3 regions of the Sphingomonas sp. ABOLE genome follow, and region 3 is predicted to be linked to each of the others. Evidence: predicted binding sites of a transcription regulator. Region 3 holds the regulator's gene; each other region holds the start of a gene.
What was found. Region 3 encodes LexA, which represses DNA repair genes until DNA is damaged. Its sites were predicted from a motif close to GTTCCNCNCTTGTTCT; they were not measured.
Positions count from the first base shown of each region.

Region 1 (7,181 bases), on a different contig from region 3:
GATGCGCTGGCGGCTCGTTGGGGACGTGATCGCCGGACACCTGATCGGTAAGTCGGTCACCGTCGAGGGAATGATCATCGGGGCGGCCATCACGGCCTATTATCTGGCACCGGCGCCGGAGACTTCGCCATGCTGATCCGGGCGACCGCATTCCCATACCGTCGACCGGGGTGCCCGCATTGCGGCCATCTGATCAATCACTGGCCGCGCGACAGCAATCTCGAGAGCTGCCAGCTCTGCCTGCGCCCGATGATCCTCCTTCGACGGCCTACGGACTGGAACGGGCCGAAGCGGCTGCGCGGGCTGCTCGACATCGGATTTGCACTGTACGGCCTGCTCACGATCGGGCTCGTTGCGGTCTTCATCGTCACCGGGCTGTCACCTCACGGCTTTGCCAAGGCAATCTCGGTTCTGCTCTTCATCATCGGCACCGTATTGGCGACCGACGGCGTGCTCGGGCTCCGCTCCGGAATGGACAGGACGGGCAAGCGGCTTCGCGTGGGGCGATCGGCACGCGTCGTTGCCGGCGGGAAGCTCGCTGCGGGCGCGGCGGCGATCCTGCTTTTGTGCATCGGTCTCACCCTCTGAGTAAGGTGGTGCACGAGAGCTTGCGGCGCTTTGCACCAAAGTGGATGTTATCCGCCCGCGCTCAAAGCGGCGGCATCATCCATGACCGTGTCCGGATCGCCGAAGCGATAGGACGCCAATTCTTCGCAATCGCTCCTGCTGAGAGGACTCTTGCTGTAGGTGCCTCGAGCCCAGCTGCTTGTTGTGGTGTGCCTTTCCCCTAACCGCAGCATCTCGTCGTGCGGTGCGACGTACCAGACACCGCGGTCGGGGAACGCGATCCAGATGTCTCGGCCGATATATTTCTTATCGATGGTCCACCGGCCTTTGAGCTGCACCAGCTTGGTATCGCCAGTCGCCTCGTTCAACAGGATCAGGTCGATGCCATTGTCATAGACCGGCAGATAGGCGTTGTAGCCTTGATTGAGTGCGACGGTGACGAGCGCATTGCGGTTCACCACTTCGACAGCATCGCTGGTTAGCTTCATCATCCCTCCTGATACCGTTCGCCCACATGGTCCCGTGCTTTGTGGCAGCTATAACCAAGCCGATACCGGCGACTTCTGCGACGGCGCCTGCTGCACGGTAGAATATCGCAAAAAGCTGATTCAAGGTCTCTGCAATCAGGGGTAGTCATGCTCCGCTACCCGGGGGTGCCTATGCCGATCGTACAGAGATATTTTGAGTTGCGTGATGTGCTGCCGCTGCAAGGGCGGCCATGGATACCGCTCCGCCACGATGCCGATGTCGTGATCGACCCACCTGAGGCCGGTATCGTCGAGCTGCGGGAATATACGGGCATCGCCACTGCCGCGATCTTCGACACCCATCGATCAGAGGGCGACAAGGTCGTCTGGAGCGACTTGGGGGTCGGCGCACACCGGGGCGGCATGGAACCGTGGGGCTATCGCGCTTCCGACCTGTTCTATGGCAGGTCCACTCAGCCGATCGGTTCCAATCTCGTGATCGACCAGTATCTCGAGGACGAACACCTTCACATCTGGCACCTGCATCCCGACCTGGTCGTGGCCCTCCGCCTTCTACGTGAAGGTGATTGCTGGTTTCGACCGGAGGAGGGCTGGGCCGAGGTCGCGCGATTGAAACGAGATGCTGAGGACCGCCCGATCCTGCTTGAGATTAGGCCGGAGTTCCTTGGTGACTACCTCAGCGCCCGCGGCATGGCCCTGTATTGTTCGAGCTATCACCAGCGGACCGCCACCACCATCGACAAGCCTGTCTACAGCTGGCCAGGCGACGCTTTCGCCGAAGTCAGGGGCAGGGACGAGCGGGAGGGTCGAACCGGACCGGGGCGCTGGCCGACCCCCAGTGATCAGTACCGCACGATGGGCGCCATGTGGCGAACGGAATGGGTCCAGCCAAGCGGGCTGAGTACACGCATCCGGGGCGACAAGGATCCCCATACCACGAGCTTCATACTGGAGAGTGACGGCACCCGCAGGTCGGGCGATGGTCTGGCTGGGGTGTCGACATGGTTATATTTCGATCCCACCGTCGTCTCCACCTTGATGCGCCATCGCGGCGCGAGCCTGCATTGGTACAGCGCGGAAACCGGAGGCCTGGGCGCCAGCACCGGTGTCCACTTCGGGGTCAACCGGCTCGGCCTGATCACGGTCTTCGCAAAAGACATCGGAGCACTCGATCCTTGGGAGCAGCGGCTGTGGAGCGCTCATAACGTAACGCCCGACGGCGGCGTGGCAGAGGAGTTGTTCGCCGCTCAGATGGATGTGACACCGGCCAGTACGATCGCACCAGAATCGCAGCTGGCCGCGGCGCTTGCGGAGATCGACGCGGCTTTCAGCGGCAAATATGGCGTCCCGCTCCTCCGCGACGACCAGGCCGTGCCTCGGCTGTTGCGCCGCGCGCACCGCTTCCAGGCGGCTGAAGCAGACGGTTTGCTGGAGCTAGCCAAGGAGGTCACTCGCCTTTTCATGGAGCGGGTCGACGTCGATGCCGTCCTTGCGCCTCTCAACCTGCCCAAACCCAAGGATGGTCGGAAGCCGGGTTCGAATAAGGCGCTGGAGAAACTCCTCGGCAGTCTAATCCCTGGGAACGACGCGAGCACGATGATGGCGCCGCTCTTCGGGATCTACGATCTTCGGCTCGCCGACGCACATCTTGGTTCGAGCAACATCGCCAGCGGCAAGGAGCGGGCAGGGGTCGATGATACCGCGCCAGCAGCGATGCAAGGCCGTCAGCTGCTGGATACCTTCGTGGCTACGCTTCGCCAGATATCGGCGGCGATCGCCTAATCGGGAAGCATATCGACGATGGTCACTTCAGCAATTTTCGATCGCTCGACCCGGAAACGGCCGATCTTGCCACGAGCTGATCGATAACGCTGACCGGCAACGCTCAGCCTTCATGTCATTTATGAGCCTTTGGATGGGCTTCAACGGCTGGATGGAATCGGTGACCGGCGCGGACCATGACGCGGCCATGATCACCGCGATTGCCGAAAACCGGCGAGCTACCGATGCCTATGAAGAGCTGATGCAGGATGACGATTTTCAACGACGCGTGATGGCCTTCTCGCAATTATGGCCGGTGCTCAACGTCCGGGACGTGCGGCAGAAGCTCGGTCGTGATGCCTTCTGGGCGCAGGACCGCGACGAGCTTTTCGACCGCCGTCGACGCGTGGGCGTCCGGATGCAACCAGTGGGCTGGACAGACGGAGATGTCCCAACCTGGCCGCAGCTCTTACGGACCATATATTGCGTTCGCTGCAACCTGTTTCACGGTGCGAAATCGCCCCAGCACGGTCGCGATCGTGACTTGGTGCGGCGATCCGGTCGTATCCTGCGGATGTTCATCGAGCGTGGTCGCTGTTTCGAGTGGACGGACTAGGGCTGCCGCCGAGCCGATGCGCGGTCTGAAAAGGTCGTCCTCGGACGGGAGCTCGACACGATCGAACTCTTGACCCAAAGACAAGGATGGCAGAACATAAGGGGAACGCTCCGAGTCTTTGTTTTTATGCCTGCCGTCGATTCCCGCCTTGCGAACATAGCCCAGCTTCGCTCCATCGCGACACCCATCGCCGAGTACCGGACGATGCCCTTCGGGGTGCCCGAGCTTGACCAGCGGCTTGCCAGCGGGGGCTTGAGAGCGGGAGCGCTCCATGAGGCGACCGCGCATTCATGCTCGCTCGTTGACGATGCGGCGGTGACCCTGTTTTTGTGCGGTATAGCCGCTCGGGAAGCTGCAATCAGCGCAGGACCGGTCCTTTGGGCAAGCTGTCGCAGCGATCTGTACGCCCCGGCGTTGTCTCAGGCGGGGTTGTCCTCAGCTGCCGTCATTCACGCCCAGCCGCGCGATGATGCTGAGTTGCTCGCGGTGGTCGAAGATGCGATCCGAGACGGTACGCCTGCTGCCATCGTTGCCGAGGCTGAGAAGGTCTCGATGGTCGCCTCCCGCCGCCTTCAGCTTGCTGCAGCTGATGCCGACCTCCCGGTCCTGCTCCTGCGACGGCGGCGGCGCCGTGATCACGATCCGTTTGGCGAGCCATCGGCTGCCTGGACTCGCTGGCGGATCGCGAGCGCCCCTTCGGAGAGGCTCGGCGTCGCCGGTGTAGGACGGCCACGCTGGACGGTCGAACTCGCGCGCCAACGAGGTGGCGAGGCTTTTTCCCTGATCGTGGAGGGCAGCGATGAGACGGGTCGTCTCCGCGTTCCTGCCGCACTTGGCCATCGAACGGCTGAGACGGCAGGAACGGTCCGCCACGCGGCCGCCTAGTCGGCCGAGCCTCCAGCCACCCGTCGACGACGATCCCGGCGCTTGCTCCGTCCCGCGCGGGGGCGGCTGGCGGCCGGGCGCCCGGTGGGCCCGCAGCGGAATGCTCACGCGCGCGGACGTTGAGGCACAGATCGCGACCTTGCCACGGCATGCGCAGCCGCCTGCCCGCGAGCTGGGCCGTCGTTCGGAGGCCGCTCAGCATCCATTCAAAGCGCCGCCAGCGGCGAAACCGCAACAGACCGCACCTGTCGCGGAGGCGGTCGCTACCCCGCTGGCTCTCTTCGGGAAGGTTGGGCGACGAGAAGAGATCGTCGCGGCGTGCGCTGGCGCGCAAGCGCTCGGAATCCATGTCGGCATGGCCGCCACGCACGCGCGTGCGCTTGTGTCGGACCTGGACCTTCGTCCTGCCGAGCCGGAGGCCGATGCGGCGCTGCTCGATCGGCTCGCGCTTTTTGCAATTAGGCGATGGTCGCCGATCGCAGCGGTGTCGCCCCCCGATGGCCTGTGGATCGACCTCACCGGGTGCGAGCATCTCCATGGCGGCGAGTACCAGTTCTGTCAGAGACTGCTCGTCTTTTGCCGACGGGCGGGATTTACCGCTCGCGTGGCCGTCGCCGATACCCCCGGTGCGGCTCACGCAATCGCCCGGTTTGGCGCCGACGATCTCGCCTGCGTGACGCCGGGTACCACCACGGTCGCGCTCTCCTCGCTGCCGATCGCAGCACTCAGGCTCGACCCAACGGCGCTCAGTGCAGCGCGGCGCTTCGGCTTCGAGAGAGTAGCTGATCTCCTGCCGGTGGCGCGCGGTCCCCTGGCGCGGCGACTAGGCTTGCCGGCCATCACCCGGCTCGATCAGGCGCTTGGCTCGACTGCGGAGCCGATCACTCCGCGCGACGATCCATCCATCCCTGTGGTGGAGCGCCGCCTTCTGGAGCCGATCGGCACCGCCGAAGCGATCGAGCAGGTCATGGGCGATCTCCTGCGGGATCTCGGGGAGCTGCTGCAGGGGCGGGGGCTTGGCGTCCGCTCGCTCCGCCTTGCCGGCCTGCGGGTCGATGGCAGCGAACAGATCGTGGGCATCGGCACTTCGCGGCCGACACGCGAGGTGCCGCATCTTCTTCGACTGCTGAAGCTGCGCATCGAGCGCATCGACCCAGGCCTGGGTATCGAGCAGTTCTGGCTGGCAGCGCCCCACACGGAGCCTCTCGACGCGATTGATCTAGGGGCGGTGCTCGCAGGAGACACGCTCGTCCGCGACCCAGCTCGCTTGGTGGATGTGGTCGCTGGCCGTATCGGCAGCGGCTCGGTTTTTCGGATCGCTCCCGTTGAAAGTCATGTTCCGGAACGCGCGGTAGCACGCACGAACCCTGTCCATATTCCAGGCGACTGGCCCAAATGGCAGCGTCCGGTTCGACTGTTCGCTCGACCAGAGCCGCTATGGGGCGTCGTAGCACTCCTCCCCGATCAGCCGCCCCGCCGCTTCGAATGGCGCGGCACAGCTCACCGGGTCGTCGCCGGCGACGGACCCGAACGTGTCCATGGCGAATGGTGGCGGCGCGATGCGGAGGTCTGGGCCGTCAGGGACTATTATCGGGTCGAGGACGAAGATGGCGGCCGGTACTGGCTGTTCCGGCGCGGCGATGGGATGGACGACAACACTGGCGACCTTAGCTGGTGGATCCACGGCGTTTTCGCATGAGCGCCTATGTCGAGCTTCAGGTGCTGACGCACTTTTCCTTGCTGCGCGGCGCATCGAGCCCGGAGGAGCTATTTTCAGCCGCAGCCCTGCTCGGCTACCCCGCCCTCGGGATAGGTGACATCGGCACCGTAGGAGGCGTCGTGCGCGCCTGGGAGGCGCAGAAAGCGACCGGGGTGCGATCGATAGCGGGCACACGCGTCGATCTCTCCTGCGGTCGTCGCCTCATCCTCTATCCGACCGATAGACCAGCGTGGTCGCGCGTCACCAGGCTTTTGACCGTCGGGAAGAAGCGAGCGGGAAAGGGCGGGTGCCTCCTTCATTGGCATGACCTGCAGCCGTGGTCAGAGGGCGTCATCGCGATCCTCCTGCCGCAAGAGGCTGACGCTGAGAATCTGAGCAGCCTTGCCGACTTGAAAGCCATTTACGGTCGCCGGGCCTATATGGCGCTGTTTCAGCGTCGCCGTCCCGACGACGCGGTACGGATTGACGCGCTTGCCCGTCAGGCGGGCGGTGCCGGCGTCCGTGCCGTCGTGACCGGCGACGTCCTCTATCATGCGCCTGAGGCTCGCCTCCTGCAGGATGTGCTGACTGCGGTCCGCGAGAAGTGCACTGTCGACGAGCTCGGCTACCGGCGGGAGGTGAATGCCGACCGAGCGCTCAAATCACCCGACGAAATGGCCCGGCGTTTTCGCGCCTACCCCGATGCGCTGCAGGCCAGCGTCGACATTGCCCGCGCTTGCACCTTCAGTCTGGATGAACTCGCTTACCAATACCCGCACGAGCGGGTGGTCGAGGGTCTTACGGCGCAAGAAGCCCTTGAGCAGATGGCGAATGACGCGGTTGACCGGCTGTTCGATGGCGATGTGCCGCAATCTTACCGCAGCCAGATCGACCACGAACTGCGGCTGATCCGTGAACTAGGTTACGCTCCCTACTTTCTAACCGTCCACGCGATCGTGCGTGAAGCGCGCCGTCGCGGCATTCTCTGCCAGGGACGCGGGTCTGCGGCGAACAGCTGCGTGTGCTTCGTGCTGGGCATCACGTCGATCGACCCGATCAAGCACGAGTTGCTCTTCGAGCGCTTCGTATCGGGCGAGCGCCGCGAGCCGCCGGACATTGACGTCGATTTCGAGCATGAGCGCCGTGAAGAAATTATCCAGTGGAT
Region 1 is NZ_QQWY01000038.1:30,691-37,871, forward strand. Features, by position in the region: gene CA234_RS19100 (DUF5818 domain-containing protein) at 1-136, shown strand, start outside; gene CA234_RS19105 (hypothetical protein) at 130-588, shown strand; gene CA234_RS19110 (hypothetical protein) at 636-1,058, opposite strand; gene CA234_RS19115 (hypothetical protein) at 1,227-2,837, shown strand; gene CA234_RS19120 (hypothetical protein) at 2,950-3,432, shown strand; gene CA234_RS25040 (protein ImuA) at 3,559-4,317, shown strand; gene CA234_RS19130 (DNA polymerase Y family protein) at 4,418-6,016, shown strand; gene CA234_RS19135 (error-prone DNA polymerase) at 6,013-7,181, shown strand, end outside.
Region 1: the regulator LexA is predicted to act here: its motif matches at 3,524-3,539, upstream of CA234_RS25040 (protein ImuA).

Region 2 (7,181 bases), on a different contig from region 3:
CGCCTGGCGCGAGTTCGGCCGCACCACCGTCTATGCCACCGCCGGCCTGCGCCGGCTGGAGGGCGGTGCGCGGCTGTTCCTCTTCCCCGAGCGCCGCAAGGACTGGAATTTCAGCCTCGGCGCCGGCGCCACCTTCCGCCGCCTCCAGGTCCACGGCTTCGCGCCGCTGCTCCGGCTCGACTGGGAGCGCAACCAGTCGACCGTCGGCATCTACGACTTCACCCGCAAGGCGGCGACGATCGGACTCACCCGCGCTTTCTGAACCGCCTCCGGGGCCTTCCTGAATGGCCCAAGATACAGGGGGTCCAGCAAGCTTTCGTAACGCGCCGCGGCGCCCAACAAAAACGGCCCGATCTATAACCTCCGGTAAGCCGCCCCAGCAGCTTTACAGGAGCAGGATCGTGCATTCGGAACTCACCACCCGCCTCGATTTCGTCGGCTATACCGCGGACAAGCGCGCCACCCTGGCGCAGGCGCGCGACACGATCCAGGCGGCACTCGCCCCCGCGCTCGACCGGCTCTACACCCAGATCGCCGCGCATCCCGAAACCGCGAAGATGTTCTCGGGCCCCAGCCACATCACCAGGGCCAAGCAGCTCCAGGCCGACCATTGGGCGCACCTCTCGGGCGCCGCCTTCGACGCCGATTATGTCGAGCGGGTGAAGCGGATCGGCGCCCGCCACGCCCAGATCGGCCTCACCCCGCAATGGTATATCGGCAGTTACGCGATCATCCTCGATTCGATGATCGAAAGCTTCGCAGGCATGGAGCGCGGCCCCCGCCTGCCCTTCGGCCGCGGCAAGCCCGATCCGCGCTTCGACCAGCTTCGCGCGATCGTCACCGCCGCGCTGATCGACCTGGAAATGTCGGTCTCGATCTATTTCGAGCAGGAACAGGCCGGCCGCGCCAGGGCGATGGAGGCGCTGCAGGAGCGGGAGAAATCGCTCGCGTCGCTGCTCGTGGCGATCAACGAAACGGTGGACGCGATTCGGACCGGCTCGCAGGAGATCGCCCAGGCGTCGGGCGATCTCGCCCGGCGCACCGAAGCCAATGCCGCCAGCCTCGCCGAAACCGCCGCCTCGGTGCAGGAGATGGACCAGCGCCTCAAGACCACCGCGCAGAGCGCCCGCCGCACGGTGGAGCGCGCCGATGGCGCCAAGGCCACCGTCGATACCGGCCGCACGATCACCGAACAGGCGGTCGCCGCGATGGAGCGCGTCTCCGAAAGCGCCAAGGGCATCGACAACGTCATCGAGGGGCTCGACAAGATCGCCTTCCAGACCCGCGTCTTGGCGATGAACGCCGCGGTGGAAGCGGGCCGCGCCGGCGAGGCGGGCCGCGGCTTCGCGGTGGTCGCCGATCTCGTCTCGGCGCTGGCGATGCGCGCGGAGGAAGAGGCCGGTCGCGCCCGCGACCAGCTCACCGCCACCCAGGCGGATATCGTCGCCGCGGTCGACATGGTCGAGAAGGTCGACGGCGCGCTGTCCAACATCGCCGGCGACGTCGCGACGGTGAACCAGCTGGTCTCGGGCATGGCGAGCGACAACCAGACCCAGGCCGGCGCGATCAGCGAAGTCTCGGCAACGATCGGCGAGATGGACCGCGCCACCCAGCAGAACGCCGCGATGGTCGAGCAGACCTCCGCCGCCGCGCAGAACCTGGCGCGCGAGGTCGACCGGCTGGCCCGCCAGGCGACCAGCTTCCAGGCGGCAGACGGCCCCGGGCCGAGCGCGGGCGCACGGGCGACGGTGCAGGCGCTGCGCGCACTGGCGGACTGAACGAAGCAACGCTCGGCGAGCGGGCGGGCGTCTTCGCGCCAACGCCAAACGACGGCGAGCGGGCATTCCCAGCCCCCCCCCGGCCTGGATATGCCCGCTCGCACGGGACGCCGCGTTCCCCCGAAAGCGGCGTCCTGGGAGACCTGGTGCGCCGCGGCCCTCGGCTCCGGCGCTGCAACTCCTTTGCCACGGTGCAGCAATCCAGCCGTGTGACGCGCGTCACACTCCGGAAAAGAATCGAACGTCGCGGGCGGCGGGATGGCGTGCACTTCGGTGCCGCTGCGACCTCGGCGTTTGCGGATGTTGCGCGGCGGCGGCGGATGCGCGCGCGCAGCAGCCGGACGGCGGTGTGGCTGGCGGCGTTGAATTGGCGCCTTCTCCGCTCGGGGGCGGTTCGCCTGGCCCGGCCTCCATGGCGGGTCGCAGGCCCCGACCGACCAGGTCCGCACCCGTCCGATTGCAGGACGATCCTTCGCCTTGCCCGCGCACCAATTGCTTGACTAAGGGTCGGCAAAAGGGGGCAACATGCTGAAATTCTCGGTTAGCGCCGCCGCGCTCGCGGCTGGCTTGGTTCTGTCTGCGTGCAGCGGCGGCGGCGGTGGCGGCGGCATCGGTTCGGCGGGCGGCTCCGCGCCCGGCACGGGCAGCGGCACCACCCCGGCACCAGCGCCTACGCCCACGCCCACGCCCACGCCCACGCCGAATGCCTCGCTGCTGGCGCTGAACAGCAGCGAAACCTTCACCAACGACGGCGCGACCGCCGTGGGAAACTTCCCCACCAACGGCGCCAGCAGCCCCACCCTCAACATCGCCTTCGGTTCGATCTCGGTCGCCTATGACGCGCGCGCGCGCAGCTATACCATCACCTCGGGCACCCGCAGCCAGACGTTCCTGCCGTCGGACCGCGATGCCGCGACCAGCACTGCCCAGCTCACCATGTTCAAGCGCGGCGCCGGCGCCAAGACCGACACGCTCGCGCTGACCGCCATCGGCACCTCGGGGGCGTTCACCTACCAATATGTCGGCGCCGGCTACTGGCAGCATACGGAAAACGGCGCCGACACCATTGCGGGCTCGGTGGACGCCTTCATCTACGGCATTCGCACGCAGGACTCGGCGATGCCGCGCACCGGAACGGGCACCTATGCCCTCGACCTGATCGGGATCGAATCTGGTATTAACTCGCAGCCCGAGGCGCTTGCGGCACTCGCCGGATCCGGCCGAATGGACGTTGATTTCATGGGCGGAAGAATGCTCTTCGACGGCACGGGTCGCCGTGTGCCGGTGACTACGTTGGCGGGCAATGCCTACCTACCCACATTCACCTTCCGCGGCGACGCGAACCTGACCGCAGGCACCGCGTCCTTCAAGGGCCAGATGGCCATCGACGGCGGCGGCGGCGATGTCAGCGGCCGCTTCTTCGGCCCGGGTGCCGAAGAAGTCGGGGCGAGCTTCACCACGTGGATAAGCGGCGGCAAACTCACGACCGTCGGCACCTTGACCGGGCGGCGAAAGCCAGAGGATTCCGCCGCCGCCATCCCGTTGGCAAATCTGACATCGCCGCAGAGTTTCGCGATCGCTTCCGGCGTGAGCCCGATCCAGGCCGAGGTGCAGAACAGCCGCGGCACGGAACCCGGCAAGGTGGCGAGCTTCACCGGTTGGCCCAACGGCGCCTGGTCCAGCCTGGGCTTCGATCCGGCTGCGAAGAGCTACACCTTCGACGGGCGCACCTTCACGGCGGCCAATGCCGTCTCGGCCGAAAGCAGCGACGGGGTGAAGACCTACCGGCAGGTCGACGGCGACAAGAGCGCCACGCTGCGCATCTACACGCCGAACGGCAGCAATGGATCGGTGGCGCTGACCTATTCAGCCTTCGCCGATTACATGACGCTGCAGCAGCCGGCGACCGGCACCACGGACCCGGTGGCGCGACTCTGGTCGATCTATGGCGTCAACACGCCGTCGGACAATGTGCCGCGCGTCGGCAACGCCACCTATGCCGGAGCGATCTACGGCTATGCGGTTCGCGGGGGAGACGCCCCGTACGACATGCGCGGCACCGCAAGCATCACGGTGGACTTCGTCAGCCGCACTATTGGTGGCGAGCTGCGCCCGCTATTCACCCCGACGGGCGGCGGAACCACGCAGGACTTCGGCGGCTTGACGCTCTCCGGCCGCATCGAGGCCGCCCCCAACACCAACACCTTCTCGGGGGGGGCGACGCCCATGAACAATAGCACTGCTTCCATCGGCATTGCGGGTCGATTCTTCGGCCCCTCTGCCCAGGAAGCGGGCGTGAGTTTCGGGGGCACGTGGAAGCCGGAACAGTTCGGCGGGACCCTGCGGCTGCAGGGCGTCGCCATCGGCAAGCGCCAGTAACCATTGCCGCCTCCCGCCACCCGTCCCCCGCGGACGGGTGGCGAACCGGGGACGGCGTTCCTATCTCCCCTCTGGAAAACCTTTCAGAACAAAGATAGAACCCTCCCCCATGGCACTCACCACGATCTCCGTCCGCGGCGCGCGCGAGCATAATCTCAAGGGCGTCGACATCGACATTCCCCGCGACACGCTGACGGTGATCACCGGGCTGTCGGGCTCGGGCAAGTCGAGCCTCGCCTTCGACACCATCTATGCTGAGGGGCAGCGCCGCTATGTCGAGTCGCTCTCGGCCTATGCGCGCCAGTTCCTCGAGCTGATGCAGAAGCCCAATGTCGAGCATATCGAGGGCCTCAGCCCCGCCATCTCGATCGAGCAGAAGACCACCAGCCGCAACCCGCGCTCGACGGTGGCGACGGTCACCGAGATCTACGATTACATGCGGCTTTTGTGGGCGCGGGTGGGCGTGCCCTACTCGCCCGCCACCGGCCTGCCGATCAGCGCGCAGACGGTGAGCCAGATGGTCGACCGCGTGCTGGCGCTGCCCGAGGGTACCCGGCTGCTGCTGCTCGCCCCGGTGGTGCGCGGGCGCAAGGGCGAGTATCGCAAGGAGCTCGCCGAATGGCAGAAGGCCGGCTTCAGCCGCGTCCGCATCGACGGCGAGATGTACCTGATCGAGGACGCCCCGGCGCTCGACAAGAAGTTCAAGCACGACATCGAAGTGGTGGTCGATCGGCTGGTGGTGCGCGACAATATCGGCACGCGGCTGGCCGAGAGCTTCGAGACCGCGCTCAAGCTGGCCGAGGGGCTGGCCTATGTCGACCTGGTGGACACCACGGTCGAGGCGCTGCAGGGCAATGCGGTGCGCGAGGCGCCCCAGGCGTTCCGGGTGGAAGGCGACGCTCCCGCCGCTGAAAGCGATGCCCCCAAGGCCAAGAAGGGGATGAAGAACACCGGCATCCCCGACAACCGCATCGTCTTCTCCGAGAAGTTCGCCTGCCCGGTCTCCGGCTTCACCATCCCCGAGATCGAGCCGCGGCTGTTCTCGTTCAACGCCCCCCAGGGCGCCTGCCCGGCGTGCGACGGCCTCGGCGAGAAGCTCGAGTTCGACGAGGACCTCGTCGTCCCCAACCACGACCTCAGCATCAAGAAGGGCGCGGTGGTGCCCTGGGCCAAGTCCAACCCGCCCTCGCCCTATTACATGCAGGTGCTGGGCAGCCTCGCCCGCGAGTTCGGCTTCAGCCTCGACACGCCGTGGAAGGACCTGCCCGGCGAGGTGAAGCTGATCATCCTCCACGGCACCGGCGGCAAGCCGGTCACCCTCACCTTCATCGACGGCCGCAAGAGCTACGACGTCAAGAAGCCGTTCGAGGGCGTGATCGGCAACCTCAACCGCCGCATGCTGCAGACCGAAAGCGCCTGGATGCGCGAGGAGCTGGGCAAGTACCAGGCGTCGCACCCCTGCGAGGTGTGCGGCGGCGCCCGCCTCAAGCCCGAGGCGCTGGCGGTGAAGGTGGCGGGGCAGGACATCGCCCATGCCACCCGCCTCTCGGTGGTCGACGCGCTCGCCTTCTTCCAGACGCTGCCCGAGACCTTCACCCCGCAGCAGCGCGAGATCGCCCGCGCGATCCTCAAGGAAATCGACGAACGGCTCGGCTTCCTCAACAATGTCGGGCTCGATTATCTCAACCTCGATCGCACCTCGGGCACGCTGTCGGGCGGCGAAAGCCAGCGCATCCGCCTCGCCAGCCAGATCGGCAGCGGGCTGTCGGGCGTGCTCTACGTGCTCGACGAGCCCTCGATCGGCCTGCACCAGCGCGACAACGACATGCTGCTCGCCACCCTCAAGCGCCTCCGCGACCTCGGCAACACCGTGCTCGTCGTCGAGCATGACGAGGATGCGATCCGCACCGCCGACTATGTGATCGACATGGGGCCGGGCGCCGGCGTCCATGGCGGCGAGATCGTCGCCAAGGGCACGCTGGCCGAGGTGCTCGCCACCGAAGGCAGCGTCACCGCCGATTACCTCAACGGCACCCGCGAGGTCGCCGTGCCCGCCAAGCGCCGCAAGGGCAACGGCAAGAAGATCACGGTGTACAACGCCACCGCCAACAACCTCAAGGGCGTGACCGCCAGCATCCCGCTCGGCACCTTCACCTGCATCACCGGCGTCTCGGGCTCGGGCAAGTCCAGCTTCACGCTCGACACGCTCTACGCTTCGGCGGCGCGCCAGCTCAACGGCGCGCGCGTGCTCGCCGGCAAGCACGACAAGATCACCGGGCTCGAACATTGCGACAAGGTGATCGACATCGACCAGTCGCCGATCGGCCGCACCCCGCGCTCGAACCCGGCGACCTATACCGGCGCCTTCACCAACATCCGCGACTGGTTCGCCGGCCTTCCCGAGGCGCAGGCGCGCGGCTACAAGCCCGGCCGGTTCAGCTTCAACGTCAAGGGCGGCCGGTGCGAGGCGTGCCAGGGCGACGGCGTGCTCAAGATCGAGATGCACTTCCTCCCCGACGTCTATGTCACCTGCGACGTGTGCCACGGCGCGCGCTACAATCGCGAGACGCTGGAGGTGAAGTTCAAGGGCAAGTCGATCGCCGACGTGCTCGACATGACGGTGGAAGACGCGGTCGAGTTCTTCAAGGCCGTGCCGCCGATCCGCGACCGCATGGCGATGCTCGCCGAAGTGGGCCTCGGCTATGTCAAGGTCGGCCAGCAGGCGACGACGCTGTCGGGCGGCGAGGCGCAGCGGGTGAAGCTCGCCAAGGAACTGGCGCGCCGCGCCACCGGGCAGACGCTGTACATCCTCGACGAACCCACCACCGGCCTGCACTTCGAGGATGTGCGGAAGCTATTGGAAGTGCTCCACGCGCTGGTGGAACAGGGCAACACGGTGGTGGTGATCGAGCACAATCTCGACGTCATCAAGACCGCCGACTGGATCCTCGACCTGGGGCCGGAGGGCGGCGTGAAGGGCGGCGAGATCGTCGCCGAAGGCACGCCGGAGCAGGTGGCGAAGGT
Region 2 is NZ_QQWY01000018.1:2,809-9,989, reverse strand. Features, by position in the region: gene CA234_RS12510 (surface lipoprotein assembly modifier) at 1-262, shown strand, start outside; gene CA234_RS12505 (globin-coupled sensor protein) at 402-1,778, shown strand; gene CA234_RS12500 (transferrin-binding protein-like solute binding protein) at 2,304-4,157, shown strand; gene uvrA (excinuclease ABC subunit UvrA) at 4,267-7,181, shown strand, end outside.
Region 2: the regulator LexA is predicted to act here: its motif matches at 4,243-4,258, upstream of uvrA (excinuclease ABC subunit UvrA).

Region 3 (7,181 bases):
GCGACGACGCGAGCGACCGCGCGCTCACCGAAGCCGTGGAGGTGGCGCTCAACCAGACCGGCACGCTGCTCCACCGTTTCTATTTCGACGCATTCGGTGGCACCCTGCCCGAACGCTATGGCGCGGAGTTCGCCGAGGTCCGCAGCCGCCTCGCCGACTATCGCCCGCGCAAGGCGCGCGACCACGTCTATTGGCGCGGCGCGCCCCGTTCGATGCTGATCGACGAGGTCGAATCGCTGTGGTCCGCGATCGCGGAGCGGGACGACTGGGCGCCGATCGAGGCAAAGATCGCGGCGATCCGCGAGATGGGCGAGGCTCTGGCCTAGCGCCGCGAAATCGGGCAAAGCGATCGTAACAGGGGCAACGAACCAGAAAATACAGAAGGCCCATGCCGGACCAGGAACTCCTTTCGACCGAACCCGCAACCGGCGCCGTGCTGTGGCGACACCCGATCGGGGACGCGGACACCGAAGTTGCCATCGCCCGCGCCAACTGGGCAGGCTGGGCGGCGCGCCCGCTCGCCGTGCGGATCGAGGCGCTGCGCCGCTTCGCCAATGTCGTGCGGCAGCGCGCCGACGCCTTTACCGACCTGCTCGCGCGCGAGACCGGCAAGCCGCTGTGGGAAGCGCGCACCGAGGTCGAGACAGTGATCGCCAAGGTCGACATCTCGGTCACCAGCTATTCGGAGCGGACCGGCCAGCGCCGGATCGAAGCGCCGATGAACACTCGGCTCGCGCTGCGGCACAAGCCGCACGGCGTGCTGGCGGTGCTGGGGCCCTATAATTTCCCGGCGCATCTGCCGAACGGCCATATCGTGCCTGCGCTGCTCGCGGGCAACGCGGTGGTGTTCAAGCCGTCGGAAAAGACGCCCGCCAGCGGCGCCTTCCTCGTCGAGTGCTTCCATGCCGCGGGCATCCCCGAAGGCTGTATCCGCCTGCTGATCGGCGGACCGGACCAGGGCAAGGCGCTGGCGGGCCACCCGGACATCGACGGGCTGCTGTTCACGGGCTCGGCCAATACCGGCATCGCGCTCAACCGCCAGTTCGCCGCGCGCCCCGAGAAGATCCTCGCGCTGGAGATGGGCGGCAACAACCCGATCGTCGTCTGGAATACGCCGGATCTCTATTCGGCCGCGGTGCTGGTGGTACAGTCGGCCTTCACCACCGCCGGCCAGCGCTGCACCGCCGCGCGCCGGCTGATCGTCGACGAGAAATTGTTCGAACCGCTGATGGCCGAGCTCAACAAGCTGATCGGCCGGTTGATCATCGGCGAGCCGCATGCCGATCCCCAGCCCTTCATGGGCCCGGTGATCGACAACAATACCGCTGACATGCTCACCGAGAGCTTTCTCACGCTCTCCACCATGGGCGGCCGCCCGCTGCGTCACATGGAGCGGCTGATCGAGAACCGCCCCTTCCTCACCCCCGGCGTGGTCGACATGACCGAGGCGCGGGAAAAGGTGGATGTCGAGCTGTTCGGCCCGATCCTCCAGGTGTTCCGCAAGACGAGCTTCGAGGAGGCGATCGCCGAGGCCAACGACACCCGCTACGGCCTCTCCGCCAGCCTGGTGAGCCAGGATCCGCGGCTCTACGACCAGTTCTGGGCGAACATCCGCGCCGGCATCGTCAACTGGAACAAGCCGACCAACGGCGCCTCCTCGGCCGCGCCGTTCGGCGGCGTGGGCTGGTCGGGCAACCATCGGCCCAGCGCCTATTATGCGGCGGACTATTGCGCCTATCCGGTCGTCTCCTCGGAATCCGAGCAGGCGCGCGCGGCGATGGGCGTGGGCCTGCGCGACGCCTGACGCCCCGCGTTAGGCTTTTCGCAACCCTGCCGCTTAACCGCGGTTTCAGTGCCGGGCGTGCAGGATGTCCCCCTTGGGACGGAACGACAGCATGGATTCGGGGCGAACGTCCGCGACGATCTTCAGCCTGACACACGACCTGCCCGCACCGCGCGCGCCCAGCGCCGCGGCGGCGGACGGGCTCGATGCAGGCCAACTCGCCTGGGGTGGCGAGCTGCTCGACTGCGGCATCCACTGGATCGGCCGGGCGGGCGCGCGGCTGCGCGTCGAGCGTGAACTGGCCGAGGCGATGCCGATCCGGCTGCACCTCGGGTCCGCCGAGCCGCTGATCGGCCGTACGCTCTGGTCCGACGGCAACGAGGCGGGGCTCGCTTTCGACGCACCGGTGGACGTGCTGGGGATGGTCGCGCGCAACCTCGCCCGCGCCGCCGCCGAGCGCCGCCGCCTGCCGCGCATCGAGCTGCGCCATACCGTCGGCGTGCACCGCGGCGGCGAGGTCGAGCAGCTGCGCACCCGCGACATCTCGCAAGGTGGGGTCGGCGTCGAGGCGCGCGGGCTCGGCGTTGACGAGGCGGTGCAGCTGACCTTCGACGGGCTGCGTCCGCTGGAAGGCACGGTGCGCTGGATCACGGGCGAGACCGCCGGCATCGTCTTTACCGAGGAGCTGGGCTGGCAGACCCTGTTCCCCTGGCTCCGCGGCATCCAGCAGGCGCCCGCCCCCCAGGCCGGCGGGAGCGATGCCGACGGGTTGCTGCAGGACAAGCTGGCGCTGCGCCTCGACCTGCCTGGGCGGGTGCGCGAGGGCGTCGGCTGGTGGAATTGCCGTATCCATGCGCTCACCGCCCAGCAGGTCGAGTTCGAGGCGCGCCAGGCCTTCGCGCCGGGCAGTTCGCTCTGGGTGGCACTCCCCGAGATCGGCGGCGGCCCGGCGCGGGTGGTGCGGGCGCGGCATGGCCGGACGCTCGCCGAATTCCGCATGCCGCTGCGCGACAGTGACCTGCGCCTGCTCACCGCGAGCCGCCGCACCGGCTGAAGCCGCTTGCATCGCCGCCGCCGCACCGCCAATCGGGCGGCATGGCACTTCTTCCCATCGCCGAGGCCCAGGCGCGGCTGCTCGCGCTTGCCGGCCCCACCCCCGTCGAGACGGTCCCGCTGGGGCAAGCCGTCGGCCGCTGGGCCGCCGAGCCGGTGGTCGCACGCCGCACCCAGCCGGAAACCGACCTTTCGGCGATGGACGGCTATGCGATCCGCTTCGCCGACCTGCCCGGACCTTGGGCCGTGATCGGCGAGAGCGCGGCGGGGTCTGGCTTCGCGGGCACGGTTGCGCCCGGAGAAGCGGTACGGATCTTCACCGGCGCGCCGATGCCCGCGGGCGCGGACACGGTGCTCGTCCAGGAAGAGGCCGCGCGCGACGGCGATCAGCTAAGCCTCGCTGGCGAAGGCCCGTCCTATCTGGGTCGCAACACGCGCCGCCGCGGGCTGGACTTTGCGCAAGGCGACGCGCTGATCGCAGCGGGCGAGCGGCTCACGCCAGCCCGGATCGCGCTGGCGGCGATCGGCGGCCATGCGGCACTGCCCGTCGGCCGCAAGGTCCGCGTCGCCATCGCCGCGACCGGCGACGAGCTGGTGGCACCGGGTATGCCGATCGGGCCCGCCCAGTTGCCCGAATCGAACCGCACGATGCTCGCCGCGCAGCTGGCCGATCTGCCGGTCGAGATCGTCGACCTCGGCATCCTGCCCGACGATCTGGGCGCCCTCACCCATGCCTTCGCCACTGTCGAGGCCGATCTGCTGATCACCAGCGGCGGCGCGTCGGTAGGCGATCACGACCTCGTCCGCCCCGCGCTGGAAGCCGCCGGCGCGACCATCGACTTCTGGCGCATCGCGCTCCGACCGGGCAAGCCGATGATGGCGGGCACGCGCGGCGACATGGTCGTGCTGGGCCTGCCGGGCAATCCGGTTTCGGTGTTCGTCACCGCGCTGCTCTTCGCCAAGCCCTTGATCGCGCACCGATCCGGTGCCGCCGATCCGTTCCCGCGCGGGCGCTCGGCGATCCTCGGCGAGCCGCTGCCGGCCAATGGCCCGCGCACCGACTATCTCCGCGCCGCGCTGATCGACGGCCGCGTCCATGCCTCGGCGATCCAGGACAGCTCGATGCTCCGCACGCTCGCCCGCAGCACCTGCCTGATCGTGCGCGAGCCGCATGCGCCAGCCGCAAATAGCTCCGACTCGGTGGAAATCCTCGACATCGCTTGACAGCGCCTCGGAACATTGCATAAACGTTCCCAGTCTGTTCTGGACCACGGAGGATTGGATGCTCACGCGCAAGCAGCACGAGCTGATCTGCTTCATTTCCGACCGTCTTGCCGAGACGGGCGTATCGCCCTCGTTCGAGGAAATGAAGGAGGCGCTCGATCTCAAGTCGAAATCGGGCGTGCACCGCCTGATCAGCGCGCTGGAGGAACGCGAGTTCATCCGCCGCCTGCCCAACCGCGCCCGCGCGCTGGAAGTGCTGCGCATGCCCGAGCGCGGCGAGCGCAAGCCTGTCGCCAAGGCGCCCAAGCCGGCGAGCGCGGCCGCCGCTCCCGCATCGCCCCCGACGCCGGCCAATGACGTGGTGGAGATCCCGCTGCACGGCCGCATCGCCGCGGGTACGCCGATCGAGGCGCTCGAAGGCTCGACCATGCTGCCGGTGCCCGCCGCGCTGCTCGGCGCGGGCGAGCATTATGCGCTCGAAGTCGCTGGCGATTCGATGGTGGAAGCCGGCATCCTCGACGGCGACTATGCGCTGATCCGCCGCACCGAGACCGCACGGGACGGCGAGATCGTCGTCGCGCTGATCGACGATGCCGAGGCGACGCTGAAATATTTCCGCAAGGAAGGCGCGATGGTCCGGCTCGATCCGGCCAATCGCGACTATACGCCCCAGCGCTATCGCCCGGATCAGGTGCGGGTGCAGGGCCGGTTGGCGGGATTGTTGCGCCGCTACTGATGAATGGGGCCGGGACGAGGCGATGCGAAGCACCAGCTACAGCTTCGCCTTACGCTTCGTCCATTCCTTGTCCGCCCGCCCCCGCACACCTCGGGCGCGCTGATCCGCGTGGTGTACTTTCAGGCATCGATATTACTACTTCTACGCATCGGACATTCATGCCACGGTCTGCACACAAGAAGTGATGGAGCGCGGGCCGATGCGTGGACCTCTTCTGGCGGTGGCGATGAGCCTGCTCTTCCCAGGCCTCGGGATGGCGCAGCAGAGCATATCCTCTTCTCAGGACGCGGCGCAGTCGCCGGCTACCACGGATACAACCGATCGCGCACAGGGGCGCAAGGCGCCTGCCGGCCCCACCGATCCCATCATCGTCACAGGACGCAAGCCTGCTTCCAAGAAGGACATCAGCGCGCTGGTGCATGCGATCACGCCGCCCAGTCCCAACGATGCACCGCTGCCCCGCTTCCAAAGCGCCGTCTGCTTCGGTAGCGTCGGGCTCGAGCGCTCCGTCCTCGAGATGATCGGCTACCGCCTGGCGGCAGATGCCGAGCAGGCCGGGCTAAAGCTCGCGGGCGATGGATGCACGCCCAACATCCTCGTCGTCTTCACCGACGGCGTAGCCACGGGGATCGACACGCTCGTGCGGCGCAAATGGTGGCTCTTCGGGGATCGTACGCCGTCGGAAATCCGCACCATCGTCGGCGAGCGCGGTCCCGTGCGCGCATGGAGCAACAGCGAAGTCCTCAGCCGCGATGGCGAGCATATCAACCAGGGCGGCTTTTTGAACGTCCCGATTGCCTCCAGGCTGGTCTCGCCCACGCGCAAGGACATGCTAGCGTCGATCGTGCTGGTCGAGCGCTCGGCCGTGATCGGCAAGACCAGCAACCAGATCGCCGATTATCTGGCGATGCGCACCCTGGGCGGCGCCCGCCCCCGCGCCACCGGACCGACGGAGACGATCCTGTCCCTGTTCGACGGGAATACCAATCGCGTGCCGAGCGAACTCACCGCCTTCGACCGCGGCTATCTGCGCGGCCTCTATGCCGGACAGGCCAATGCCTTTGCCTGGAGCACGCGCGGATTGATCGTCGAGCGCGTCCTCAAGGAGCAACAGGCAGATCCCCCGCCGTTTGCCGAACACTGACTGCACGCTCGGTGCGGTCCTCGCGTCTGGACGCGTCGGCCGTGCGAAGGATGGGGCCGTTCAGCGAACGTTCGTGGGCCATCCCTTGCGCGCGTGCGGGCTTTGGATGGCGCCCGCGCGCCCGAGGGCCCACCTTGATTGACCGGGGCCCGGCGCGCCGTTCAAGCTGCACGCCTTACTTGGGCGTTTGGGCCCTGAGCTCCGCCTCGAACGCCTTCTGCGCCGCATCCACCCGACGCCCCAGTTCGCCCGGATCGACGAACGCCTCGGGATCGCCCGCCGCCTGCTTGGCGCGTTTGGCGGCGAGATCGAACTGCTCGGCGTGGAAGCTCAGGAACACGTCGGCCTGGGTCGCGCGCAGCTTGGCGAAGGTGGCGCGGAAATCGGCGGGCGCCGCGTCATAGCCATGGCCCGGTGTCAGCGGCTGGTCGGCGACGCTGAAGCTGCAGGCGAACAGCACCGTCAGGCTGTCCCCGCCCGAGGGGACCTGCATGGTGAAGCTGGTGCAGCCCTTGGTGTGCCCCGGCGTCAGATGCGCGACCAGCGTGTTGGTGCCGAGCCGGATCTCCTCGCCGTCCTTGAGCTGCCCGTCCACCTTCACCGGCGGCGCGGCGATGCTGATGTCCGGGCGATAGTCGGACGTGCCCGCCTCCAGCGCCGGGGTATCGGCGGCGCTCGCCAGCAGCCGCGCGCCGGTGCGGCGCTTGAGCTCGGCGAGGCCGCCCTCGTGGTCCCAATGCGCGTGATTGATCAGCAGGATCTTCACGTCGTTGAGCTTGAAGCCGAGCTTCTCGATGTTCGCGGCGATCAGCGGCGCGCTTTCGGGCATGCCGCCGTCGATCAGGATGTGCCCCTGCGGGCTGGTGATCAGATAGGCCGAGATCCCCGCGGTGCCGACATAGTGGACGTTGCCGAGGATCCGGAACGGCGCCATCGGCTGGTTCCATTCGGCGCGGGTCTTGGCCCAGTCGGTGCGCTGGGCCAGCGCCGGGGAAGCCAGGCCAAGTGCCGAGGCCGCAAGCAGAATCCGGATCATCGTCGATCTCCCTTCGCGGCGCTGAATGGGGGCTGGACGGTGGGCGGGTCAAGCCATGGCTGGCGCGCGGTCGTGGCGACGGTGCGGACCGTCCCGCCCGCAAAGGTCACCGCGACCCCGCCGGTAGAGTCGAGCGCCTGCCGATCGAGCCGCAGCCAGCGCGGATGGCAGGCGCGCGGCAGCCGCCGTTCGCTCACCACGATGT
Region 3 is NZ_QQWY01000034.1:14,003-21,183, reverse strand. Features, by position in the region: gene CA234_RS18145 (protein adenylyltransferase SelO family protein) at 1-326, shown strand, start outside; gene astD (succinylglutamate-semialdehyde dehydrogenase) at 389-1,804, shown strand; gene CA234_RS18135 (PilZ domain-containing protein) at 1,896-2,837, shown strand; gene CA234_RS18130 (molybdopterin molybdotransferase MoeA) at 2,879-4,060, shown strand; gene lexA (transcriptional repressor LexA) at 4,119-4,796, shown strand; gene CA234_RS18120 (hypothetical protein) at 5,023-5,940, shown strand; gene bla (subclass B3 metallo-beta-lactamase) at 6,116-6,976, opposite strand; gene CA234_RS18110 (ComEC/Rec2 family competence protein) at 6,973-7,181, opposite strand, start outside.